Regions from separate parts of the Arthrobacter sp. T2-23 genome, predicted to be linked through region 1. Evidence: predicted binding sites of a transcription regulator. Region 1 holds the regulator's gene; the other holds the start of a gene.
What was found. Region 1 encodes LexA, which represses DNA repair genes until DNA is damaged. Its sites were predicted from a motif close to TCGAACANNTGTTCGA; they were not measured.
Positions count from the first base shown of each region.

Region 1 (3,725 bases):
TCACGATGGTCTGGCTGGCTTCCCCGGCCTCGTAGACGGCCTCGACGACGTCGAGACCCAGGCCGGTGCCCGTGGGGTTGTTCGGAGAGCAGAGGAAAACAACGTTGGGTTTTAGCTCCCGGACCTGCCGGGCGGCCGATTCGGCACTGAGCCCGTAGTCGTCGGCACGCACCCCCACGATGTACTCGGTGTCCGTGCCGGCGGCCAGCAGCGGGTACATGGAGTACGTGGGAGGGAACCCGAGCGCAGTGCGACCCGGACCGCCGAAGGCCTGGAGGATTTGCTGGAGGACTTCGTTGGAGCCGTTGGCGGCCCAGATGTTGGCGGCGTCGAGGCCGTGGCCGAGGTACTCCGCCAGCCCTTCCCGCAATTCGGTGAACTCGCGATCAGGGTACCGGTTCAGTCCGGCGGCAGCCTCGGTCACTGCCTCTGCGATGGCCGCGCGGACGTCGTCCGGGACGCCATGGGTGTTTTCGTTGACGTTCAGCAAGATCGGAACATCCAGCTGGGGCGCGCCGTAAGGCCGCAACCCCCTCAGATTGGTCCGGAGGGGCAGTCGGTTGAGGCGCTCTAGCTGGTCGGTCACGTGCCTAGTTTAAGTGAGACCACGCCCGGCCCCGAAACTGTGACCCCCAGAGGGCGGCCGGGGCCGTATTACTTGGAGGGCACGTAGAGCTGCTGGCCGGGGATAACGCGGGCGGCATCGAGGTTGTTGAGCTGCACAATGTCGGCGACCACGTCGCGGGGGTCGCGCTGCGGTGCCACGGCGCCGGCGATGGCCCACAGCGACTCCCCCGGCTGGACCGTCACGGTGACCGTAGGGGTGAGCGAGAGCTCCGCGGTCGAGTCGGCGGCTTTGGCCGGCGCGTTCAGGAAACCGGCGAGCGAAAGGACGAGCGCAGCCAGCAGAATCAACGGCAGGCCGAAGAAGACGAAGCGGCCCCGGCGGGTCAGCCGCAGCGGCGCCTGCCTGGGCGCGGCGGCAGGCACAGCCCGCTGCCCGCGGCCCGCTTCCTGCCCGTCGAAGATGCCGTGCGGGCCGAAAGCCTCGAACCGTGACGCCTGCACGGGAACGGAAACCAGTGAACCGGAAATAGCGCTTACTGCTGACATGAACTGAGCCCTCCTGGACTTATCTGTGCCGCCCGGCGTACTCCACGTACTCGCCGCCAATCGGCCGAACCATCTAAAGCAAACCTGGACCGCAAATCTTGATCACTACGTTCGAACACAGAACCGAACCGCATGATCCCGCTCCTGCGACTCACTTCGAACACATATTCGAACTTTGTAGTTTCTGTTTTAGCACTTATGAACGAACATTGTCGAGACTCGCTAGAACAAATGTTTGAAAAAGCGTGTCTGCTGGCCTACTTTTGAACCAGCAGAACCACTTGTGGTGATCAACAGCAGTTGATCAGCGGGGTCTGACATTTTCAGACCAGTTGGTCCCGGCAGCCCACGGCGGCCGGGCGGATCGGAAAGGCGTGGCGAACATGGCAGCACAAGCCGCCGGCGGGAGGGCCGCCCAGCGGAGCCCCCAGACCGGCCGGGCGCCGAAGGGCCTCACCGTCCGGCAAAAGAAGATCCTGGAGACCATCCAGCGGTCCGTGACGGACAACGGCTACCCGCCTTCGATGCGCGAGATCGGCGACACCGTCGGCCTCGCCAGCCTCTCCAGCGTCACCCATCAGCTCTCGCAGCTGGAAAAGCTCGGTTACCTGCGGAGGGATCCCAAAAGGCCCCGCGCCATGGAAGTCCTTTTGCCTCTGACGCTCGACGAGGGCGCTACCAAGGTCTCCGGGGTGGCGAAGTCCACCGGCCTGCGGGCCGTCGGCGGCGTTGCGGTCTCGGAACTCGCCAGCGCCACCGACACCGCAATGGTGCCCTTCGTGGGCCGGATCGCCGCCGGAGGCCCGATCCTGGCCGACCAGGTGGTGGAGGACGTGATGCCGCTGCCGCGCCAACTGGTGGGCCACGGCGAATTGTTCATGCTCCGGGTCGCCGGCGACTCGATGATCGACGCCGCCATCTGCGACGGCGACTGGGTGGTCGTCCGGCGCCAGAACGACGCCGTCAACGGCGACATTGTCGCTGCCCTGCTCGACGACGAGGCAACGGTCAAGACGTTCCGCCAGCGCGACGGCCACACCTGGCTGCTCCCGCAGAACACCCAGTACGAACCGATCCTCGGCGACCATGCCGTCATCATGGGCAAAGTCGTCTCGGTGCTTCGCTCCCTCTAGCGCCGCCGGCAGGCTGCGCCCGGCACAGAGAGGCCCCGTCCGAGTTTTCCGGACGGGGCCTTCGTCGTTGGGTGACCGGGGCTAGGTGGCCGTCTCCTTTGCCGGGGCTTCCTTGGCCAGGCGTGCGAGGGCGGCCAGGGCCACCGCCGGGTCGGTGGTGGGCCAGAACGGCGGCAGCGCGGCGCGCAGGAACCCGCCGTAGCGCTCGGTGGACAGCCGGGAATCCAGGACAGCCACCACGCCCTTGTCCGACGTCGAGCGGATCAGCCGGCCGGCGCCCTGGGCGAGCCGGATGGCCGCGTGGGTTGCAGATACACTCATGAAGCCGTTACCGCCGGCTTGGGCCACGGCCCGGGAGCGGGCGGTCATCAGCGGGTCATCCGGCCGCGGGAACGGGATCCTGTCGATGACCACCAGCCGGCAGGAGTTTCCGGGCACATCGACGCCCTGCCAGAGCGACATGGTGCCAAAGAGGCAAGTGTCAGGCTCGTCGGCGAACTGCTTTACGAGTGCCGTCATGGTCGACTCGCCCTGGCAAAGGATATTGAGGCCCAGCCGTGGCCGCATGGCCTCGGCTGCTTCTTCAGCGGCACGCCGGGAGGAGAAGAGGCACAGCGCGCCGCCGCCGGAGGCCCGGATCAGTTTTTCGAGCTCGTCGAGGGCTTCGGGGGACGTCCCGCGGCCCGGCTTGGGCAGGTGCTTGGCGACGTAGAGGATGCCCTGCTTCGGATATTCGAAGGGGGATCCGACGTCGACGCCGGTCCAGCTCGGTGCGCCGGGACCGACCAGGCCCAGGCCTCCGGCCGCCGGTTCGAAGGCCGAGCCGATGGCGAGGGTTGCCGAGGTCAGCACGACGGTGTGGTCGGCGAACAATCCCTCGCGCAGCCGCCCGGCGACGCTGAGCGGGGCGATGTTGATCAGCGCCGGCGCGGAGTCATCAGGCTGCGAATAGCCCTGTTGCGGGTCGAAGCTGCTGTTGCGGGAGAACCAGACCACCTCGCGGTTCTCCTTGGCCGCCAGGAGCCGTTCGCAGAGTTCCAGGATCACCATCAGGCGGGAGCGGGCGAGCTGCCGCCCGCCGTCGGCGGTGTTGGCGCTGTCCCCCTTGGAGTCCGAAAGCGCGGCGCGGCAGGCGTCACGCAACTGGTCCACGCAATCGAGTTGTTCGCTGTTCAGACCGTTCGGCATCAGCCCGCTGGGCACGCCCTCAATGGCGAGTTCGAGGTTGGACGCGGCATTATTCAGCGCGTCCACGGTGATTCCGGCGTGCTTGCGGGCGCCCGACGCGGCAGCGTGCACCATGGCGACGGACAGCTGTCCGGACACGGCGCCGGTCACCCGGTCCTGCAGTTCGTGGGCCTCGTCCACCACCACGACGTCGTACTCCGGCAACACCGCGAGGCCTTCGAAGGCGCTGACGGCCAGCATCGCGTGGTTGGTGACCACGACGTCGGCGTCGGCGGCGTTCTGCCGGGCCAG
Region 1 is NZ_AP027917.1:793,607-797,331, forward strand. It holds gene ACZ5Z0_RS03655 (histidinol-phosphate transaminase) at 1-586, opposite strand, end outside; gene ACZ5Z0_RS03660 (LysM peptidoglycan-binding domain-containing protein) at 655-1,113, opposite strand; gene lexA (transcriptional repressor LexA) at 1,497-2,246, shown strand; gene ACZ5Z0_RS03670 (ATP-dependent DNA helicase) at 2,328-3,725, opposite strand, start outside.

Region 2 (3,725 bases), 690 kb from region 1:
CCGTGAACACTTGCACGCAGTGGAAGCCGCCGGCGCCGCCGGCATTGGTGTCCGCCGCCCCGCCGAGCTGGACGGACTTGACGGACTCATCATTCCCGGCGGCGAATCGACGACCATCGACAAGCTCGCCCGGGTATTTGACCTCCGGGATCCGTTGCGGGAACGCATCCGGGCAGGGCTGCCTGTCTACGGGTCCTGCGCAGGGATGATCCTGCTGGCCGAGGAGATCGCCGACCCCGCGACCGACCTTGCCGGAAACCCGCAGCAGACCTTCGGCGGCCTGGACATCACGGTGCGCCGCAACGCGTTCGGCCGCCAGCGCGAGTCGTTCGAGACAGACCTGGATTTCAAGGGGCTGGAGTTCAGCACGGACGGTGGCGCAGTGGCCCCGGTGCACGCGGTGTTTATCCGGGGGCCCTGGGTGGAACGCGTCGGAGCCGGCGTCGAAGTCCTGGCCCAGGTGGAACCGTCCAAGGCCGGCCACCCGGAATCCCTCGACGGGACGGCTAGAATTGTTGCAGTGCGTTCCGGCAAGCTGCTGGCCACCTCTTTCCACCCGGAAGTGACGGGGGAGAAGCGCGTGCATGAACTGTTTATTCGAATGATCAGAGGAGAAGCGTAAAGCATGTCAGGCCACTCCAAATGGGCGACGACCAAGCACAAGAAGGCCATCCTGGACAGCCGCCGGGCCAAGTCGTTCGCCAAGCTGATCAAGAACATCGAAGTTGCCGCGCGCATGGGCGGACCCGACCTCGCCGGCAACCCGAGCCTGGAACTTGCCGTCACCAAGGCCAAAAAGACCTCGGTCCCCGCTGACAACATCGACCGCGCCATCAAGCGCGGCGCCGGCCTCACCGGCGAGGTCGTGGACTACACCGAGATCATGTACGAATGCCGCGGCCCGCAGGGCTCGGCCCTGCTGATCGAGTGCCTCACGGACAACAAGAACCGTGCAGCCTCCGAGGTCCGGCTCGCCATCTCCCGCAACGGCGGCACCATCGCCGACCCCGGCTCCGTCAGCTACCTCTTCTCCCGCAAGGGTGTCGTCTCGCTGCCCAAGAACGGCCTGACCGAGGACGACGTGCTGATGGCCGTCCTCGAGGCCGGCGCGGAAGAAGTCAAGGACAACGGCGACAGCTTTGAGATCCACTCCGAGCCGACCGACCTGCAGGCCATCCGCGACGCGCTCAAGGAAGCCGGGATCGACTACGACACCGACGAGGCCGAATTCGTGCCCTCCATGCAGGTGCCGCTGGACCTCGACGCCGCCAAGAAGTTCATGAAGCTCGTCGACGCCCTCGAAGAACTCGACGACGTACAGAATGTGTACAGCAACGCCGACCTCAGCGACGAAGTGCAGGCCGCACTGGAAGCCGAGTGACCCTTCGCGTCCTCGGCGTCGATCCGGGCCTCACCCGCTGTGGGATCGGCGTCGTGGACGTCGAAAAGAACCGCCGCGCCACCATGGTGGCCTTCGGCGTCGTCGGCACATCACCGGAGGAGAGCCTGGACCAGCGCCTGTTGGTCATCGCCACCTCGATCGATGAGTGGCTGGACCAGTATGAGCCGCAGGTCCTCGCCGTCGAACGTGTCTTCTCCCAGCTCAACGTCAGCACAGTGATGGGCGTTGCCCAGGCCTCCGGCGTGGTGATTGCCGCTGCCGCACGCCGGGGAATACCCGTGGCGCTGCACACCCCTTCGGAGGTCAAGGCCGCCGTGACCGGCAGCGGGACCTCCAACAAGGACGCCGTCACCAAGCTGGTCACCAAGATCCTCCGGCTCGACGCCCCGCCCCGTCCGGCGGACGCCGCCGACGCCCTGGCTCTGGCCATCACGCATGCCTGGCGGGCTGGCAGCGGGGCGGCTGTGGCCACCACAGGCCCGGGCAGCCAGTCCCTGACGCCCGCGCAGCGCGCCTGGGCCGACGCGGAGGCCAAAGCGCGCCGTGCGCGCTGAATTTCGCGTTAAATGTCCAGGTGCTTGCTAGGGTATTCGTAGATATGTTCGGATAGCCGGCGTTTGGAGATCAAAACCCGCCGGCTTGACTCGGCTGGTCCAGGACCAGCTGTGAGACCAGGAGCCAGGCCTTGATCAGTTTTCTCCGCGGAACCGTTGCGCACGTCGGCCTGTCCTCGGCGGTGATCGACCTCAACGGTGCCGGCATGAGCGTCAACGCCACGCCACAGACCCTCAGCCGGCTCCGCGTCGGGGATGAGGGCAAACTGTTCACCTCCCTGATCGTGCGGGAGGACTCCCTGACGCTATTTGGCTTCTCCAGCGACGACGAACGCGAGGTGTTCGACGTGCTGCTGAGCGTCAGCGGTGTGGGGCCGCGCCTGGCGCTGGCCGTCCTGGCCGTCCACGAACCCGAAGCGATCCGTGTCGCCGCGCACTCCGGTGACGGCAAGGCGTTCACCAAGGTCCCCGGCATCGGACCCAAGGTCGCCGGCCGGATCGTGCTCGAACTGGCCGGGAAGCTGGTGCCGCACGGCACGCCGGGCAACGCGGGCGGCGACGCCCACGCTGTGTCCGCCGAAGCCGTGTGGAAGCCGCAGGTGGTCGCCGCCATGACGAGCCTCGGCTGGTCCGAAAAGGACGCCACCGCCAGCATCGACAAGTCGCTGGCCGACTCGCCGGAACTCGCCGCGAAGGGCAACGTGGCGGAAATCCTCCGCGCCACGCTGCGCTGGCTGGGCCAGGACGGCGCCCGCGCCGGGAACCGCGTAGGCGCCCGTGGCTGAGCCGTCCCTCGTCGGCGGGGGAGAGGAGCCCGAGGAGCGGGCCATCGAGGCCGCCCTCCGGCCCAAGAACCTGCAAGATTTCGTGGGCCAGCACCGGGTCCGCAAGCAACTCTCCCTCGTCCTGGAGGCCTCCCGGATGCGCGGCCGCAGCGCCGACCACGTGCTGCTGTCCGGTCCGCCCGGCCTGGGCAAGACCACTCTGTCCATGATCATCGCCGCCGAGATGAATGCCCCGCTGCGGATCAGCAGCGGACCGGCGATCCAGCACGCCGGGGACCTCGCCGCCATCTTGTCCTCGCTCTCCGAGGGGGAGGTTCTCTTCCTGGATGAGATCCACCGGATGTCCCGCCCGGCCGAGGAAATGCTCTACATGGCGATGGAGGATTTCCGCGTGGACATCGTGGTCGGCAAGGGTGCCGGCGCCACCGCGATTCCGCTGGAACTGCCGCCCTTCACCCTGGTGGGCGCCACCACCCGCGCCGGGCTGCTGCCCGGGCCGCTGCGGGACCGGTTTGGTTTCACCGGGCACCTGGAGTTCTATTCCGTTGAGGAGCTTGAGCTGGTACTGCGCCGCTCGGCGGGACTGCTGGACCTGAAGGTGAACTCGGCCGGCTTCAGTGAGATCGCCGGCCGGTCCCGGGGCACCCCCCGGATTGCCAACCGCCTGCTGCGGCGCGTCCGGGACTGGGCTCTGGTCCACGGGGTGGAGCAGATCGACGCGAGGGCAGCCTCCGCTGCCCTCGATATGTACGAAGTGGACAAGCGCGGCCTGGACCGCCTGGACCGCGCCGTCCTCGAGGCGTTGATCACGAAGTTCGGCGGCGGGCCGGTAGGCCTCTCCACCCTCGCTATCGCCGTAGGCGAGGAAACCGAAACCGTGGAAACCGTCGCCGAGCCCTACCTGGTCCGCGAGGGCCTGCTCGGCAGGACCCCGCGCGGACGGATCGCGCTGGCGCCGGCGTGGACGCACCTGGGCTACGCGGT
Region 2 is NZ_AP027917.1:107,663-111,387, forward strand. It holds gene pdxT (pyridoxal 5'-phosphate synthase glutaminase subunit PdxT) at 1-622, shown strand, start outside; gene ACZ5Z0_RS00555 (YebC/PmpR family DNA-binding transcriptional regulator) at 626-1,381, shown strand; gene ruvC (crossover junction endodeoxyribonuclease RuvC) at 1,378-1,956, shown strand; gene ruvA (Holliday junction branch migration protein RuvA) at 2,088-2,741, shown strand; gene ruvB (Holliday junction branch migration DNA helicase RuvB) at 2,734-3,725, shown strand, end outside.
Region 2: a site for LexA is predicted at 1,993-2,008, ahead of ruvA (Holliday junction branch migration protein RuvA). Genes of this name have one in related genera too.